DNA from 3 places in the Lysinibacillus sp. NPDC059133 genome. Region 3 is predicted to be linked to each of the others. Evidence: riboswitches for the same ligand, from Rfam matches in the RefSeq annotation. Region 3 holds a riboswitch; each other region holds the start of a gene.

Region 1 (6,671 bases), on a different contig from region 3:
AAAACGATTTACCCTCTGCAATTCCCCAAAATTTTTATAATACCACTTCAAAGGAAGCTATGTATCTTTTACCTACTCCATTTGAGCACAAAGCCTGATTTCGGGCAGCAATTATGCCAAGGCATATTTTTATAAAAAGAAGAGCTGATATGGAAAATTGAACAAAGTATTTCATATATAAAATATGTATGTTTTCTTGCAGATTTTTTCGTGGTGATAATAGTTCCATTCCTCTAATATGAGGATAGATGGAGGAGTTCGATATGAATTTACATGAAGTACAACGATTTTTAGAACTTTATCAAGTAGAGCAAAACGAGTCAAAAACATGGCTAGAAAATAAATTACAGCATATTAAAACGGCTGGAGAATATATACCGACAACGGAAGAATTAATCTTTGGTGCACGAGTGGCTTGGCGTAATAGTAATAAGTGTATTGGTCGACTGTTTTGGCAATCGCTGCATGTTGTAGATGCCCGTGATATTTCACATGAAGAGGATATCTTCAATGCTTTGCTTAAACATATTCAATATGCCACAAATGATGGGAAGATTCGTCCAACAATAACGATTTTTGCACCAGGGCGAGTTCGTATATGGAATCATCAGCTAATCCGCTATGCTGGTTATGAAACAGAATCTGGAATCGTTGGTGATCCGCATTCCGTTGAGTTTACAAAAGTATGTGAATCACTTGGCTGGCAAGGTGAGAGAACAGCATTTGATGTACTTCCGATTGTTGTACAGGTAGATGGTAGAGAGCCACAAGCGTTTATAATCCCTGACGAATATGTACTAGAGGTACCGATTCGCCACCCTGAATCTTCACAAGTAGAGAAGCTAGGATTAAAATGGTATGCAGTGCCGATTATTTCGAGCATGCGCTTCCAAATGGCAGGTATCGATTTTGAGGCAGCCCCATTCAATGGTTGGTATATGGGTACAGAAATTGGGGCACGTAATTTAGCAGATCATGAGCGTTATAATATGCTGCCCGCTGTAGCAGAAATTTTCAACCTCGATACAACCAAACAGGCTTCTTTATGGCGTGACCGAGCATTAGTTGAGCTAAATATGGCAGTTCTACATTCTTTTAAAGAAGATGGTGTGAGCATTGTAGATCATCATACAGCTGCACAGCAATTTAAATTGTTTGAGGAAGCAGAAGCAGCAGCAAATCGTGAGGTTACAGGCAATTGGACATGGTTGATTCCACCCCTTTCTCCAGCTACAACTCATATTTACCATAAGCCTTATGTTAATGTTTACAATACACCGAACTATTTTTATCAGAAACCACCTTACTAATAGAGAAAGGCAGCTCACGTTAACTTATTTCAGCGGGTGTCCAAACATCTGCTGAAATAAGATCATGAGCTACCTTTTTTAATTTACATATTCATTTTTAGAAGCCCTAAATGAACATAAGAAGAGTATCAATACTACGACAACAAATAACCAACCAGCCGTATTCCAGCCACCAAATAAATCATGCAAATAACCAAATAAGATTGGACCGATTGCAGCTAATAAATACCCTAATGATTGCGCAAAACCTGATAAATCAGCTGCTTCAAAAGCGGTACGGGTACGTAATGTAAAGAACATCATCGCTAATGAGAATGAAGCTCCTCCGGCTAAGCCTAGTAGCACCATCCAAAGTATAGCGAGGTTTGTCCATTCCATCACTAGTCCGATAAAGCCAATTAAGTAAAATGCCGTAAACATGAATACGAGAGGTCGTTGAGATGTCATTTTACTAGCGATAATAGGCACCGCTAATGCCATTGGGACTTGTGAAAATTGCATGATGGAAAACATCCATCCTGCACGATCTGCAGCTAATCCTTGTGCTATATATATTTCAGGAATCCAAGCAGCGGTTGTATAGAATAATAATGACTGAAATCCCATAGTTCCCGCTACTGCCCAAGTAACAGGTGATTTCCATAAAGGTGTACGTTTTTTCGTAGTTTTAACATTAGGTTCAGGCTTATTAAATTTCAACTGTGGAATCCATATTAAAATAGTTAACGCCACGAGAACAAGTGCGACTGCCAGTGCACCTTGCCAGCCAATTGATGAATGGGCAACAGGATAGCTAATGCCAGCACCGAGTCCAGCTGTCAAATTCATCGACATTGTGAAAAATGCCATAAGTAAACCTACGTGAAAGGGAAACTTCAGTTTAAGCAATCCTGGAATAAGTACGTTACCGAATGAAATGGCTATACCAATTAGCGCAGTACCAAATACGAGCAAACTAGTTGTTCCGAGGGAGCGTATTACAATCCCTAACGCCAAAAGAATAGTCGATAAAAATAATGTTAGTTCTAGCCCGATTTTACGTGCGACAATTGGTACAAAAGGTGAGATGATTGCAAATGCTAACAATGGGATTGTTGTTAGAAAGCCCGCTAGTACATTGGATATGCCGAGGTCTTCGCGGATAAAGGAAATAATAGGTCCAACAACTGTTAGCGGCATCCGTAATGTCGAGGCAATACAAATTACGCCGATAACTAATAATAAGGTTGTACCTTTCCAATTAATTTTCCTGCTAGGATAAGTATCGGTATGTTCATGAGTAGCCAAATAAATCCCCCCTGTTAGAACAATTATGATTGAACCACTATACCACTTTATCACAATAATAAAAATAGTAGAAAATTCATAAAATATAGAATGTTACTTGAGTTATTGAAATGTCATAGGTTGTATGTTAGAATAATATCCATCGTAAATTTAATAATTATATGCCTCATGTTTATAATGAGGTAGAGGTCGCGGTATTTAAGAGTATGCTAATGGAAATGACAAGCATTAGAGATATTAGTTGAAAGGAAATACCGCCGAAGTGTGAGGGGACTTGAAAACCTCATGCTGGGGCTGTCTCCGAAAGGAACAGAACTGTCACGTTTGAACAACGTGTTGAGCTATCATTTTGAAAGAACAGAGGATTTACTTAGCCATCACAGCAACGTTCATGTGATGGCATTTTTTTGCCTCTTATAAAAGGAAGGAAGCTATATCATGAGTGAAATAAAAGTCAATCAGCTCGGCCATAAAGCGCCTAAGCTGAAAAAGGAATTAAAAAGCCGTCATATTACAATGATTTCATTGGGCGGTACAATCGGTACAGGATTGTTCTTAGCTAGTGGTGGTGCCATTGCACAAGCAGGCCCTGGCGGTGCACTACTCGCCTATGCATTAATCGGTATCATGGTGTATTTTTTAATGACGAGCTTAGGCGAAATGGCAGCTTATATGCCATCATCGGGTTCATTTAGTACGTATGCTACAAAATTTGTAGACCCAGCTCTAGGCTTTGCGCTTGGCTGGAACTACTGGTACAACTGGGCAATTACAATTGCGGCAGAAATTTCTGCTGTATCATTAATTATGAAATATTGGTTCCCAGATAGCTCATCAGCACTTTGGACTGTTTTATTTATTGCTGTCGTTTTAACGTTCAATCTATTATCGGTAAAAAGCTATGGTGAAAGTGAATATTGGTTTGCCATGATAAAGGTTGTAACTGTCATCATTTTTATTATCATCAGTTTCTTAATGATTTTTGGTATTTTAGGAGGAAACGCTCCGGTAGGCTTTACGAATTTCTTTATCAGTGATGGACCATTCCACGGTGGATTTCTTGCTACATTTGGTATTTTCTTAGCTGCTGGATTCTCGTTCCAAGGGACAGAGCTACTTGGAATAACAGCAGGTGAAACAGATGATCCTGGTAAAAATATTCCGAAAGCTGTTAAGTCTGTTTTCTGGAGAATTCTTTTATTCTATATTTTAGCGATCGGTGCAATTGGGCTGCTGATTCCATTTACAGACTCACGTTTGCTATCTGAAGATATCGCTGTTTCACCATTTACACTGGTGTTCGACCGTTTAGGAATTGCCTTTGCTGCTTCATTGATGAATGCTATCATTTTAACGGCAATGCTGTCAGCAGGGAATTCAGGGCTGTACGCATCTTCTCGTATGCTTTGGCAATTGGCAGTAGATGGACATGCACCGAAATTTTTCGCTAAACTAAGCCGTCGAGGTATTCCGATTTACGCATTACTGGCGACTTTAGCTGTAGGCTCCCTAGCATTTTTAGCTTCATTCTTTGGTGATGGTGTAGTCTACATGTGGCTTCTAAATGCCTCTGGGATGTCTGGCTTCATTGCTTGGCTAGGAATTGCATTTAGCCATTACCGTTTCCGTCGAGCGTTCGAGGTACAGGGATTAGATCCGAAATTGCTGCCGTATAAAGCAAGGCTATTCCCATTCGGCCCGCTATTTGCCTTTACGGTTTGTATGATTGTTGTTATTGGACAAAACTACAATGCCTTTATGGGTAATACAATAGACTGGTATGGAGTCTTTGTCTCCTATATCGGTATTCCACTGTTCTTATTCTTATGGCTTGGCTATAAAATCAAGCATAAAACAAAAATGCATCCATTAGAGCAATGTGATTTAAAAGTCGAATAATAAAAAATAAAACTGTCCTGTGAGTCATAAAAATGACTTGCAGGGCAGTTTTTTTAGTTAAATAATAAATTTGTAATTCTAGATGTACAATCAAAATACTCCAAATGAACGATTAATCTTTAAGCTCCAAAACCTCGTACCCCCATAATTGCAATCATCGATCCGTAGATGACAAGAATAAGCAAAATGATGAGTAATCTTAAATATTTAGATATACCTTTTTGTTTTGATCGAATTCCGGATATCCCAAAATATATACTCATTATCCAAAGTAGAGCACCTACATAAAAGTAAATCCCAAAAAATACCGTTCTTACTTAATGAACTAGCATAAAACAATAACAATCCGATAATACAAAATGCAATAGAAAAAAACTGTAATTCCTTCTAAAAGTCATTTCTCCAGTCCTTTCTAAATTATTTGGATTATTGCTAACAATATACCAACCAATACATATGACAAATCTGCATTTTAGGCTTCAGATAAAATTACTGGAGAGAATAAAAAGAGGACTTTAGTTTCTCGAATCGTCCCCACTTTTGGTGCACAACCTTAATATGGTAAAATGATAGATAAATAACACATCATCAAATTTTGGGTAGGACATTTGTTGAAACGTATACCATGCATATAAGTTGATTGGAGTGGAGGCTGGGCGACTCCTTGGGGATTAGCGATAGAGGAACGAAGGCTAAAACCATCACGTCCTGTGATAACGCCTTCGTGACCAACATCCTGCTGCTGACGCTTCGTTAGCACTACGCTTTCGCGCAAAAAACATCTGTTGCCCCAAGCGGCTCATCGGACGCCCCCAGGAAGCTCTGCTCTGCGCGAAAGCGAAGCGTCAGCGGCAAATGTTTTATCTGTGCGAAAGCGTAGCGACAGCAACAAATGTTTTATCTGTGCGAAAGCGTAGCGACAGCAACAACAAAGCGCCCAGCTGGAACGGAAATCAACCCCTCTTTGTGGTGATGATCATAGTAATGACAAGTCATATATAGACTGCTTTATATTAGGAAGAGGTGCATGAACGTGCAAAAGCATATTTTACTAGTAGAAGATGACGAAGCCATTCGTGAAATGGTAGAAAGCTATTTAACAATGGAGGGATTCCATGTTACCACTGCAGTAAATGGAGAAGAAGCCTTACAATATTGTTTAAACAAACCCTTTGATTTAGTGATTTTGGATATTATGATACCGAAGCTTAATGGATTAGAAGTTTTAAAGATTATACGAGAGCAAGCATCACTTCCAATTATCATTATGTCAGCCAAGGATAGTGATGTTGATAAAGCGTTAGGGTTAGGATTAGGGGCAGATGATTATATTGCCAAGCCGTTCTCGATGCTGGAATTTTCGGCACGTGTTAAAGCCGCAATTCGAAGAGCTACGAAATACTCCAGTCAAGTAGAGGAGAAGAAAGATATAGTAGAGATAGACAACTTATCGATCGACCTAATTAATTTTTCAGCTGAGAAGAATGGACAACAAGTAAAGCTCACATCAAAGGAATTTGCTATCTTAAAATTATTCGTGACAAATCGTAATCGAGTTTTTACAAAGCAGCAAATATATCAATTGATTTGGAATGATGCTTACTATGGAGATGAAAATATTATTAATGTACATATAAGAAGATTGCGCGAAAAAATTGAAGACGATCCATCCAATCCTAGGTATATTAAAACGCTTTGGGGAATCGGCTATAAATTTGAAGGGTAAACATCATGATGATTATATTTCTATTACTGATTATTGTGTTACTCGTAGGAATTATTATTTTTCAAGTGAAAGCAAAAAAACAACAAGATGCTACGATTCAATACATGCATCAAAAACTGCAAGTAATCATTGATGAACAGTCGAGCGAAAAGGTTTTAGTATCGACAGCTAATCAAGAATTACAGCAGTTACTGATTACGATGAATGCATTGTTAGACCACAATCAAAAAGTGTTGGTAACGCATCGGAAAATGGAAAGCTCCATGAAAAAGATGTTGGCCAATATATCACATGATCTTAAAACACCTTTAACAGTTGTACTAGGTTATACGGAAATGCTGCAGCTTAATCAGGCACTTAGTGACGAGGAGCGGCAACGATTACTCACTGGCGTTCATTCGAAAACATTGGAAGTATTAAAAATAATCCATACATTTTTTGATCTGGCA
Region 2 (6,671 bases), on a different contig from region 3:
GCTTTTTGGTAGGCATCTTGTCCATCCAGCCGTTTTTCTACATACAGTAAAATTCTTGATGCTGTGAATGTCATGATGAAATAAAGGACACATGCTACGAAGAAGGATTCGAAATAGCGGAAGTTATTACCTGCAATCGACTTTGTTTGGAAGAATAATTCCGTAACCCCAATAACGTTTAAAACTGCTGTATCTTTAATGTTCATAATTAATTGGTTACCTGTTGCAGGCAATATATTTCGGGCAACTTGTGGTAATACAACATGTAGCATGATTTGAACATGATTCATACCAATTGCCGATGCAGCCTCGTACTGTCCTTGATCAATTGAAACAATACCGCCACGCACGATTTCTGCCATATAAGCGCCTGTATTTAGTGAAACAACTAAAATACCTGCCGTAATAAAGTGCATATCAATACCAAATGCTATATCTAAGCCGTAAAATACAACCATTGCTTGTACAATCATTGGTGTACCACGGAAGAATTCGACATAGCATGTTAGTATAAAATTAATGAGTTTTAAGCTATAAAATTTTACACCCTTTTTACGAACTTTAATGGTATGCATAATTCCGATGAAAAATCCGATAAGTGCACCAATAATTGTACTACTAATAGAAATAAGTAGTGTATAATACGCACCTCGTAAAAACATTTGCCAGTTGTTCTCAATTATAGAAATAATCCATTCAAGACTCATGATGTACCTCCTAACAACGTCATGTTGCTTTTTCTTTACAATCGTCTTAGCTATCTACCATTTTCATTGGGCCCCTGTTTCTTTTATCATATGAAACAATTAGCTAAGACATTATTATTATTTAGAAAGATTCTAATATAGTATAATGATATTGCACGGACTAGCAGCTAGCCCGCGCAATCATATTATTGTGCTGCTGGTTGTTGGTGAATGGCTTCCTCCATAATTTTTTGGCGATCATCTTCAGAAATACCTTTTAAGATTTCATTAATCTTTTCAAGATTTGCATCACCTTTACGTAAACCAACTGCGATCGATGTATTTGAAATATCTGTATCGAAGCCTTCTTCAAATTTTACATATGTGAATTTATCGTTTGCAGCAGCAGCGGAAATACCTTCTGGACGTTCTGCTACGTAGCCATCAATTTTTCCAGCTTCTAATGCTACTCGCATTGCTGGGAAGCTATCCATTGCTGTTTGTTTTTTTACATCTTTGATTTGATCAATAACAGTGTAGTTAGATGTATTTAACTGTGATGTGATTTTTGCACCAGAGAAATCTTGGATAGATGTTGCTTTTTCATATTTACTACCTTTTTTAATAACCATTACAAAATCAGACGTATAGTAGTTTTCTGTGAAGTCGATCGTTTGCTTACGTTCTTCAGTAGGTGACATACCTGCAATGATAGCATCGATTTTATTTGATTGTAGAGCTGGTACTAAGCCATCCCATTCCAATTTTACGATAACCAATTCTTTTCCTAAGCCTTCAGCTATTTTTTTCGCCATTTGTACATCATAACCGCCTGCATATTCTGCATTATCGGCAATTTTTACTGCGCCATTTGCATCACCTTGCTGCGTCCAGTTAAACGGAGCATAACTTGCTTCCATCCCAATACGGAATTCGCCGCCAGCTTCCTCGTTACTCGTATTGCCCCCGTCATTACTAGATGACGATGGCTCCTTCTTGTCACTAGTACCACATGCAGCTAGCAAAATTGCAGTCACTACGGTCAACATTACTACTAACCATTTTCTTTTCATGTAAAACTCCCCCTTTTTCTGTAAAAAAATAAGACAACTGTACTAAAAAAGCCTAAGCTCTGAACTTAGGTCTTACTTTTCAACAGTTGCCCAAATCCTCACTATAATTCCATCATTCCGAGATAGCACAACCTAGTAAACCTGGAAAAAATCTACTAGGACAGTCCTGCACTTATTCACTGCAGACCCAGCATAAAAGTACGAGCTCCTTTTACACTTCGGCGATAGATCCTTCTTCATTGCGTCTTCGCTTGCTTTTACTCAACAATGAACTAATAAATACCGCGCCTCTACCTCACAATAGAAAAAACGTGAGGTTTGAATATTTAATTGATTATTAAGATACTACTATAAAACTAACTTATTCGTCAAGATAATTTTATTATTTTTCTGACTAATTACAATATTAGGGTTTTTTATCCTTTTTAAAGAAAATCCGCAAATAATTAATACTTAACTTACTTTCTATTAATTCAAAAGAAATTGTTGATCAGTAAAAATAATAGTCTTTGCACTATATGCATCTTTATGAAACTTTCGCAAACGTTGGGATAACCTATCCGTTGATTTGATTCGTTTCCTTTCCGTCGCTTTGATTGCCTTATCCGTCGCTTCAAGTCCTATCTGTCACTTTGGCTCTTTTATCCGTCACTTCGGCTCTTCTTCCGTCGCTTCGTTTCCTATCCGTCTCTTTGGCTCTTTTATCCGTCGTTTCAGCCCTTCTTTCCATCGCCTCGAATGCTTTATCCGTCGCTTCGTTTTCTTTCCGTCTCTTTGGCACTTTTATCCGTCGCTTCAGCCCTTCTTTCCGTCGCTTCGAGTCCTATCCGTCTCTTTGGCTCTTTTATCCGTCGTTTCAGCTTCTCTTTCCGTCGCTTCGAGTCCTATCCGCCACTTTGGCTCTTTTATCCGTCGTTTCGCCTCCTCTATCCGTCGCTTCAGCCCTTCTTTCCGTCGCTTCGAGTCCTATCCGTCTCTTTGGCTCTTTTATCCGTCATTTCAGCTTCTCTTTCCGTCACTTCGGCTCTTCTTTACGTCGCTTCGTTTCCATTGTTCAGATTACTTTAACCTTTACTTTCTCAAATGTTCCATAAAAAAACCTTGCGAAAAAATGTTTCGCAAGGTTTTAACAAACTCAGGTATTAAGAATTTAATAATAAATCTTCTGGGTTTTCAAGTAGTTCTTTAATAGTTTTAAGGAAGCCTACAGAATCTTTACCATCGATAATACGGTGGTCATAAGAAAGAGCTAAGTACATCATTGGGCGAATTTCTACTTCACCATTCACTTCAACTGGACGTTTTTTGATAGTATGCATACCAAGGATACCAGCTTGTGTACCATTCATGATAGGTGTAGACATTAATGAACCGAATACCCCACCATTTGTAATTGTGAATGAGCCACCTTGAAGATCAGCTAAACCTAATTTTTTGTCGCGTGCTTTTTTAGCTAGGTCTGCAATTGAATCTTCAATTTCAGCAAAGTTTTTGCGGTCAGCGTCACGTACAACTGGTACTACTAAACCTTCTTCTGTTGATACAGCTACACCGATATCAAAGAAGTTGTTTAAGTGAATTTCATCACCAGCGATTTGTGCGTTCACGTATGGGTATTTTTTAAGTGCTGCAACTACAGCTTTTGTGAAGAATGACATGAAACCAAGTTTTGAGCCAGTTGACTCGAAGAATTGGTCTTTTTTACGAGAACGTAAAGCCATAACGTTTGTCATATCTACTTCGTTGAATGTTGTTAACATTGCTGTAGATTGTTTTACTTCAAGTAAGCGTTTTGCAATTGTTTGGCGACGACGGCTCATTTTTTCAACAGTCACACGTGATTCATCTACTGCTGCAACTGCTTTAGGTGCTGCTGGAGATGCTTGTGGTGCCGCTACTGGAGCTGTACCATGAGCTGCTACGTCTTGTACACGTACACGGCCTTGTGGATCTACTGGAGATACAGCAGCAAGGTCAATACCTTTTTCACGAGCAAGTTTACGAGCTGCTGGAGATGCGATTACACGCTCACCAGAAGTTTCTTCTACTACTGGAGCTGCTGCAACAGGAGCAGGTGCCGCTTGTGGCGCTGGAGATGCTGCCTCAACTGGTGCTGCTGGAGCAGGTGCTGCACCTTCGCCAGCTTCAACAACTGCGATAACTTGACCTACAAGTACAGTATCGCCTTCTTCAGCTAAAATTTGAGTTAATACTCCCGCTTCTTCAGAAATGATTTCAGCGTTTACTTTATCTGTTTCAAGTTCAACGATGAATTCACCTTTTTCAATGCGATCGCCCACTTTTTTTACCCACTGTGCGATACTACCTTCTGTAATCGATTCTGCTAATTCAGGGACTTTAATTTCAGCCACTTTCATTTCCTCCTTTAATTAACGTGCATTGGTGCACATAAAAGGGCTACTGCCTAAGCAAGTAGCCCGGCTCTCAAAAATTTAATATGTGATTATTTAACCTTTACAGGCTCAGCAACTGCTTCTTCTACAAGTGCGGCTTGAGCTGCTTTATGAGAATCTGCATCACCTTCAGAAGTCGAGCTCATTGCAGGACGGCCTACATAACGTAGCTTTTTACCTTCTGAAAGGTCGTGTAATGTTTCTAATGCATAATTCCAAGAACCTTGGTTTTTAGGTTCTTCTTGTACCCAAACGATTTCTTTAACATTAGGATACTTTGCAATAATACCAGCAACTTGCTCTTTTGGGAATGGGTAAAGTTGTTCTACACGAGCAATGTGTAGGTGATCGAAGCCTTCACCGTCTTTAATACGGTCTGCAATGTCGATCATGACTTTACCTGAACCTAAAACAATGCGTTCTACAGCTTCTGGTTTTGAACCTAGGCCTGGTTGCTCCATTACTTCTTGGAATGAACCATTTGCTAATTGATCAGCATTCGCTGCAGCTAATGGGTGACGAAGTAAGTACTTAGGTGATACAACCACAAGTGGGCGAACGCCTTCTGTACCTAACAATGCTGCTTGACGACGTAATAAGTGGTAGTAGTTACCTGCGTTTGAGCAGTTTGCTACGAACCAGTTATTTTCAGCTGACATTTGTAAGTAACGTTCCATACGGCTTGAAGAGTGTTCTGGACCTTGACCTTCATAACCATGTGGTAAAAGAATGACTAAACCAGATTTTTGACCCCATTTAGCACGTGCACCTGAAATAAAGTTATCGAACATAACTTGTGCCATGTTAGCAAAGTCACCAAATTGAGCTTCCCAAACTGATAATACATGGCCATTTTCTAAATTGTAACCATATTCAAAGCCCACTACCCCAGCTTCTGTAAGTGGAGAGTTGTGTACTGAAAATGATGCATTTGCACCTGAAATATGGTGAAGTGGCGTGAATAAATTACCATTGTTTTTGTCGTGTAACACTAAGTGACGTTGAGAGAACGTACCACGTTGTGCATCTTGACCTGTAAAACGTACTGGTGTGCCATCTTGAATAATTGTTGCATAAGCTAAAGTTTCTGCATGACCCCAGTCGATTTTTGCAGAAGCAAATGCATCACGGCGTTTTTCTAAAATTTTGCCAAGTTTTTTCTGTGGTTCAAAGTTTTCTTCAAACACTAAAAGCTCTTCATTAATTTTTCCTAGACGTTCCGCACCAACTGCTGTATCAATTTGTGGGAATTCTACTTTTAATTCTTCTGGCATTTCTAAATGTTTATGTTCATCTTTATCTGCCATTTCTTTTACATGATCATATGCCGCTTGCATTTCTGCATAAATAGCTTTATCTAAAGCTGCTACTTCATCAGCAGAAACTACACCCTCAGCTGCTAATTGAGCGCCGTATAAAGCACGAACTGGCTCATGTTTAGAAACTAATTTATATGTTTCAGGGTTTGTTACAGTTGGATCATCCGTTTCATTGTGACCATGACGACGGTAACCGATAAGGTCAACGATGATATCTTTACCGAATTTTTGACGGTAGCTAGCTGCGAAACGACCTACTAAAGTTACAGACTCAGGGCTATCTGCATTTACATGCACAACTGGTACTTCATAACCTTTTGCAGGGTCAGAAGAGTAAACAGATGAACGAGAGTCTTGTAGTTCAGTTGTAAATCCAATCATGTTATTAGCAATGATGTGAACTGTACCACCAGTAGTGAACCCTTCAGTTTTTGCAAAGTTTAATACTTCTGTTACGATTCCTTGACCTGGGAACGCAGCGTCACCATGCACAAGAATACCTAATCCTTTTGTACGGTTATGGACAGCTTGCCCTGGTTTAGAAGTGTCATCTTGTGCTGCACGTGCAGTACCTAAAACAACTGGATTTCCTACTTCTAAGTGAGATGGGTTGTAAGCAAGTTTAACATTCATACCAGATTCACGCATATATGAAGCACCCATGTGATACTTAACATCACCAGTCCAGCCTTTAGTAATTTCAAGGCGACCGTTTTCTGGGGTAAATAATTCATTAGAAACATGTGCAAAGTCAGAGAACATCATATCGTATGGTTTATTTAAAATGTGTGTTAACACATTTAAGCGACCACGGTGGGCCATACCAATACGTACATTTTCAACGCTATTTGTTTCAGCTGTTTTCAAAATTTCATCGAATAGGACGATTTGAGTATCTAAACCTTCACCAGAGAAACGCTTTTGACCTACAAAAGTTTTATGAATAAACTTCTCGAAGTTCTCAACACGAGTTAAACGATCTAATAAAGCTTTTTTCTCATTAGAAGCTAATGATTGTTTAAATGAACCTGTTTCAATTTGTGCTTGAATCCAATCACGTTCTTCTGTTGCTACTACGTGATTATATTCAAATGCTACTTTATCTGTATAAACAGATTTTAAGTAATCGATTGCATCTTTACCATTTTTCACGTTTGCTGGCACATCTTTGAAGAAGAC
Region 3 (6,671 bases):
TAGCCCCTTGTGTGAAGGATATTGATGCTGAAGTTTACCACGATATGATTGAGGATATGACAAAATTTTTAAATGGTGGGGTTGAGGAAGTCAAAAAGGAGCTAGAGGTAAAAATGCTAGCGGCCGCAGAAAATTTAGAGTTTGAGCGTGCAAAGGAATTTCGTGATCAAATTGCACATATCGATACAGTCATGCAAAAGCAAAAAATCGTCTCAAGTGATACAACTAACCGCGATGTATTTGGCTATGCCGTCGAGAAGGGCTGGATGTGTGTTCAAGTTTTCTTTGTCCGTCAAGGAAAGCTTATTGAGCGAGATGTCTCGATTTTCCCAATTTACCAAGAGGCAGAAGAGGAATTTTTAACGTTCGTTGGACGATTTTACGAAAAGCTAGAGCACATTAAGCCTAAGGAGATCTTTATCCCACAATCTATTGATGCAGATATTTTAACGGAATTATTAGAAGTTAAGGTACTTACACCAAAACGTGGGCAAAAAAAAGAGCTAGTTGAATTAGCGACGAAAAATGCTGAAATTGCTGTAGCAGCGAAGTTCCAACTTATTGAACGTCAGGAAGAACGCACTATAGGAGCATGTGAGGCGCTTGGTGAAGCTATGAGCATTTCTACGCCTTTACGGATTGAAGCTTTCGATAATAGTCATATGCATGGGACAGATGCTGTATCTGCAATGGTTGCATTTATCGATGGAAAACCCGCAAAGAAGGAGTATCGAAAGTACAAAACACGTACAGCTGCCAAGCACGATGATTACGGGGCAATGCAGGAAGTAATCCGTCGTCGTTACACACGCGTATTAAAAGAAGGTCTACCTTTACCAGATTTAGTACTAATTGACGGTGGGAAGGGGCAAATGGAAGTTGCAAGAGAAGTATTAGAGGATGAGCTCGGCCTTGTCATTCCAATTGCCGGATTAGCAAAAGATGAAAAGCATAATACGTCACAGCTTCTATTCGGTGATCCACCTGAAGTCATTGCATTAAAGCGCACAAGTGATGGCTTCTATTTACTGCAGCGAATTCAAGACGAAGTACACCGCTTTGCTATTACCTTCTTACGACAGCAGCACGAGAAGCATGCTATACAATCTGTCCTCGATCATATAGAGGGCGTTGGTCCAAAGCGAAAACAGCAATTACTTAAGCATTTTGGCTCTGTCAAAAAAATTCGTGAGGCAAGTGTACAGGCGTTAGAAGAAGCAGGAATGCCTGCTAATTTAGCTAGCAATATTCATGCTTATTTTCAACAAGAGACATTGTCAAAGGATTAGACGTATGCTAAGGTTGTATATAACATTGTTCTTCAATATAGCAATGTTTATGTACGGAGCCTTAGTTTTTTGTAGTTTCTATTTATCCATAAACTATAAGGTTCAATTAAATACATTCACTATTTAGTGATGATAGAGGTGCAAGATTTAGGAGTAGTACATTCGAGGACGAACAAGTCCAGTGAAAATGTATGAAAGGGGATCTTGCCGAAGTGGAGCATCGTTGTTTCCGATGCTGTGCTGGTTTTACATTTAAGAGATGTAAGACTGTCGATTCTAATCGTTTCGGAGAGCTATCACACATGCGCAAGTTATTTTATTGTACATGTTATAGGCAGCTTTCACGTTATGTGGGAGCTGCCTTTTTAGCTTTCTTTCAAGGCAGTTACTACTATGTAAGAGGTGATGCCAACCGTATTAGTTCAAGCCCTATAACTTAATGTCGCTTTGAGTTTGCAGCGTTATCTTTGTAAAGAGCCGCAAAAGTATAGCTACTTTAAATGATTAAATACAAAGGAGAATGATAAGGATGGCGAGAATTGTGATGAAATTTGGTGGTGCTACATTAACATCAACAGAGCACATTCAAGATGTTGCGAAAAAGGTGATTGCAGAAAAGGAAAGAGGTACTGAGATTGTCGTTGTCACTGCGGCAATGAGGGGGATGTCTAAAGAATTAGGGAAGATGGCTCGTGATCTATCAGACAATGCGTCTAAGCGTGAACTAGACGCATTGTTGTCAACAAGCTCACAACTATCAAGTGCATTAGTGGCGATTGCTTTGCAGGAAGAAGGATATGAGGCAGTGTCATTAACAGGCTGGCAGGTAGGTATTCAAACCGATGTCATGTATGGCAATGCACGTATTGAGGAGATAGACGCTAGTCGAATAGAAGAGCATTTTATGCAGGGGAAGATCGTCATCGTTGCAGGGGGACAGGGTATCTGTAATTCTCGGAATATTACGACGTTCGGTAAAGGTGGTGCGGAAACGACGGCGATAGCTATTGCTGCAGCATTGGAGGCGGAGCGCGTAGATATTTACACGAATGTAGATGGAGTCTACACAGCTGATCCAAGTCAGATTGCTGGGGCACGAAAGCTAAAAGAAATTTCCTATGATGAAATGCTAGAGCTATCAAACTTAGGATCACAAATTTTACACCCGCGGGCTGTAGAAATAGCAAAGAAGTTTCAAATCCCAGTTACCATTCGGTCGAGCGAAAAAGATACAGTAGGTACTTTATTGAAGGAGGAAGTTGAAATGGAGAAAAATTTAATTGTACGTGGTGTTGCCTATGAGTCAGACGTTATTCGCCTAACGGTGGGTTATGATGCTTATTCTAATGCTTCGTTAGCAGATATGTTCACAATACTTGCAGAAAATCGCATAAACGTCGATATCATCGTACAAGCAATAATTGATGGCTTAAAGCCAACTGTATCGTTTACCATTTTAAAAGAGGAGTTCGCCGATGCATTACGTGTCCTAGAAGATAGCAAATTATCACTAGGGTTTAGTTTTGCTGATTTTGAAATCGGCTTAGCAAAAGTCTCTATTATTGGCTCAGGAATGGCATCTAATCCAGGGGTGGCTGCCCGTATGTTTGATCGTCTACGTCGTGAAGGTATCCCTGTAAAAATGGTCAGTACTTCTGAAATAAAAGTGTCTGTCGTTGTTCCTCAGGACGAAATGATTCATGCAGCAAATGCATTACATGATGAATTTAACTTAGAACAAGCGCTTTACATATAATGTTGAAGAAGATGTGTCAGTAAAAGGCACATCTTTTCATGTTGTTGAAAAACTATTATGTCAATGAAATTAATATGTCATATTAAATAAAGTAGGGTTCTATGGCAAAACGAGGGGGTGATTTCCGTTCCGGCTGGGCTCTTTGCCGCTGACGCTTCGCTTTCGCGCAGAGCAGAGCTTCCTGGGGGCGTCCGATGAGCCGCTTCACTCGCTTTGCTCGCTCCAGGGTCTCGGGCCAACACGATGTTGGTCACGAAGGCGTTATCACAGGACGTGATGTTCTTAGCCTTCGTTCCTCTTTTGCTGATCCCCAAGGAGTAGCCCAGCCTCCACTCCAATCAACTACTTCACTTAGAATGAATCTTCTGGAATGGGCACATCTTTTTTTGTTCACATCAATTTAATAATTTATCCAATTCTATTGTTATATAATAAAAAGTGACATGTTTTACCAAGTGGAAGGTGGGAGTTTGTATGGTATTGTTCGGTTTATTTCAAAAGCCAGTAGATGAAGGCGTTGAGAGAAACAACGATTTAGAAATACAATTATTAAAAAAGCGAATCCTGGAATTAGAACTTGAGCAGGAAAGCATTGATGTGAAAAATGCGATTTTAGACTTTGTCCTAGCGCATATGGAGCTAATTAATTTTCAAACGGCTTTAAAGGTTCAAAATGTTTCAGCGGGTGTAGGGGATATTTCAGCAATGAGTGAAGAAATGTCGTCAAATACTGAAGAGATGCTTGCAGTTGAGCAAAATGTTAATGCAAACATTCAAGAAATAAAACAGCATTCATTACTCCTTGTAGAGGAAATGGAATCATCCATTTCAAAAGGTGAAATGGTTCAGGAGTTGTTGGCTAAAGGAGGTCATTCAACAGAGCAGTTATCTAATGAAATGACTAAAATGGATGATGTTGGTAAAAGTGTAACCGGGATTGCTGATCAAACACAACTACTATCCTTAAATGCCTCTATTGAAGCCGCACGTGCTGGCGAGCATGGAAAGGGATTTAATGTTGTCGCGATGGAAGTAGGAAAGTTAGCCAGCAGCTCGAAAGGTTCATTGCAAGAAATGACGAAGATTCGATCAGTCATTGATAAGAAATTACATAATACAATAAACAATATCAAACAAGTTGAACATTATTTAACTGACTTTTTAAGCATCATGAAGAACAATATTGCTAATTTGACTGTCACAAGCAAAAATATTGAAGAAGCAGCACATGGCATTCATCAAATGACAGCTGCATCAGAAGAAAATGTAATAGCTGTAGGTCGTTTAGCGGAAACAACGACTGAATTATCTCATACTAGTGACTTCTCGGAAATAATACAAAATCAAGTATCTGAAATGTTAAAAGCTATTGCACCTACAATCCGTAAGCCCAAAGAGCAAACGGTAGTGAGCCAATTGGCAGCAAGGTTAATGGATCATGCTAGCTTTTTACGAAATGCTATTCAAAAGGCTGGCCATAAAGAAACTATAAAAACGCATCATCAATGTAAGTTTGGGGAATGGTATTATGGCCATTTTGAGGAATATCGAAATTTACCAGAATATCGACAAATAGAACAACCCCATGAATTAGTACATAGGGCCGCACAAAAATTAGTGAATGAACTGTCAATTATAAACTTAGAGGAAATGATTCAACACTCACTAAATATTTTAGAAGCGTTTATTTCGTTAATAGATGTGCTTTTAAAAGAAAGACATGGCCAACTATAAATATAGAAAAGGATTGCCATTCATCAATTTGGAATGACAATCTTTTCATGTTGTTGAAAAAACTATTTTTCAATGAATAAGGTGTCCTATCAAATAAATTCTGGCTCTCAGCAAAGTGAGGGGTTGATTTCCGTTCCAGCTGGGCGCTTTGTCGCTGACGCTTCGCTTTCGCGCAGAGCTTCCTGGGGGCGTCCGATGAGCCGCTTGGGCCAACACGATGTTGGTCACGAAGGCGTTATCACAGGATGTGATGCTCTTAGCCTTCGTTCCCTATGTGCTCGCTGCAGGGTCTCGGGCCAACACGATGTTGGTCACGAAGGCGTTATCACAGGACGTGATGTTCTTAGCCTTCGTTCCTCTTACGCTAATCCCCAAGGAGTCGCCCAGCTTCCACTCCAATCAACTATTTCACATAGCATGTCAATCCAATTTATAGCGATAAAACAAAACTTCAGTTATGTCGAAAGCGAAGTGTCAGCAAAGGAGTTTGTCTGTGCGACAGCAACAATGGGTGTACAACCGCATCACTGTTATAAGTCTTTTCTGTTTGATTATGGTGAGTAGCAATAGTGTTAGTTTTACGCAATCGTTGATTGGAGTAGACTGGAACAGAAACCACCCTCATCTAAAGAGACACAACATTCACAAAGGTTTCCTTGGCCATTTTGTTTTCCAACACTAAAAAAGGATTGTCATCCATAAATTTAGGGTGACAATCCATTTTGTTTTATTCTGTTGGAACAGTGTACATGATTCGTTCTTTGACGTCCCATTTTACTGTAAACATAACGTTCTGTTGCTTTTCGCGTTTTTCATCATAGCATTCTGTTAAATAACCTTTTGCTTGCTGGATTTGTTCAGCTATAAATCCTGCTTCAAGTCTAAAGCTACGAAGACCGATTTGTATCAGTTCTGGATCATTTGTCAACTGGAATATACGCCCATCCTTCGTTTCTTTGACAAGCTCTAAATTACCCCAACAGGCATCTGCGAAAAATGCGATAAGTTCTTCTTGACTTTTACATGGGAACTTACGAGCTAGATCTTTTCCTGCCCAGTAAAGTACATCTGCTTCATGTTTACCAAGAATAGAAGATAAAATATAATCGCGAATTATCTCGTAGCCAAATGCTGAGATTGTAGGTGATGAAGTGTTTAACATTTAAATCCTTCTTTCTTAGAATTTTCTTAAAATTTGACACTGATAAAGTAAAGATAGATTTTTCGAGAAAAAACGATGCGTCATGTACTAGATTATTTCTTTAATAAGGATTGTGAAAAACTCTTAGTTGCCTTGACGCTCGTAGCTCTTGAGAGTACAATAAACATGTCATAATATTGTACCATGATGAAATACACAGTCAATGAAGTATCAGTTACAAAATGATGACTTCTTTTGTTGTGATATTTTAAGTACTAAGGGGGGTAACAGTCTTGTCGAAAGATCGAGAGTTTTTATGGCGTCGCTTACATTCTCTACTTGGTATCATTCCAGTAGGTCTGTTTTTAACGATGCACCTGTTCATTAACTTTACAGCAACAGGCGGAGCAGAAAGTTACAACGATGCTACCGCAGTAATGGAAAAGATTCCATTCCTTATCCTAGTTGAATGGATTGTCATTTATATTCCATTAATGTTCCACGCATTCTATGGTGTCTACATTGCATTCACTGCTACACCAAATACAGGACGTTTCAGCACATACCGTAACTGGATGTACTCATTACAACGTTTCACTGGTGTATTCTTAGTGATCTTCATTGCATGGCATATTTTCCAAACTCGTGTTCAAAAAGCACTTGGTACAGAAGTTGATTACGACATGATGGCGGATATCGTTTCTAATCCATTCATGCTTGGATTCTACATCGTTGGTATTATATCAGCAAC

What was found. Region 3 has a riboswitch for lysine ahead of ACFXN8_RS02740 (aspartate kinase). Riboswitches for the same ligand answer to the same signal wherever they lie in the genome.
Positions count from the first base shown of each region.
Region 1: linked by a shared signal. The riboswitch ahead of ACFXN8_RS25485 (amino acid permease) and the one ahead of ACFXN8_RS02740 (aspartate kinase) in region 3 are both predicted to bind lysine.
Region 2: linked by a shared signal. The riboswitch ahead of ACFXN8_RS06675 (transporter substrate-binding domain-containing protein) and the one ahead of ACFXN8_RS02740 (aspartate kinase) in region 3 are both predicted to bind lysine.

Region 1 is NZ_JBHZDH010000091.1:2,380-9,050, reverse strand. It holds gene ACFXN8_RS25495 (nitric oxide synthase oxygenase) at 264-1,310, shown strand; gene ACFXN8_RS25490 (CynX/NimT family MFS transporter) at 1,389-2,597, opposite strand; lysine riboswitch at 2,773-2,949, shown strand; gene ACFXN8_RS25485 (amino acid permease) at 3,036-4,496, shown strand; gene ACFXN8_RS25480 (response regulator transcription factor) at 5,530-6,222, shown strand; gene ACFXN8_RS25475 (sensor histidine kinase) at 6,231-6,671, shown strand, end outside.
Region 2 is NZ_JBHZDH010000008.1:83,260-89,930, reverse strand. It holds gene ACFXN8_RS06680 (amino acid ABC transporter permease) at 1-707, opposite strand, end outside; gene ACFXN8_RS06675 (transporter substrate-binding domain-containing protein) at 893-1,759, opposite strand; lysine riboswitch at 1,875-2,060, opposite strand; gene odhB (2-oxoglutarate dehydrogenase complex dihydrolipoyllysine-residue succinyltransferase) at 2,902-4,131, opposite strand; gene ACFXN8_RS06665 (2-oxoglutarate dehydrogenase E1 component) at 4,224-6,671, opposite strand, start outside.
Region 3 is NZ_JBHZDH010000003.1:38,594-45,264, reverse strand. It holds gene uvrC (excinuclease ABC subunit UvrC) at 1-1,289, shown strand, start outside; lysine riboswitch at 1,415-1,593, shown strand; gene ACFXN8_RS02740 (aspartate kinase) at 1,819-3,045, shown strand; gene ACFXN8_RS02735 (methyl-accepting chemotaxis protein) at 3,520-4,779, shown strand; gene ACFXN8_RS02730 (YslB family protein) at 5,507-5,941, opposite strand; gene ACFXN8_RS02725 (succinate dehydrogenase cytochrome b558 subunit) at 6,214-6,671, shown strand, end outside.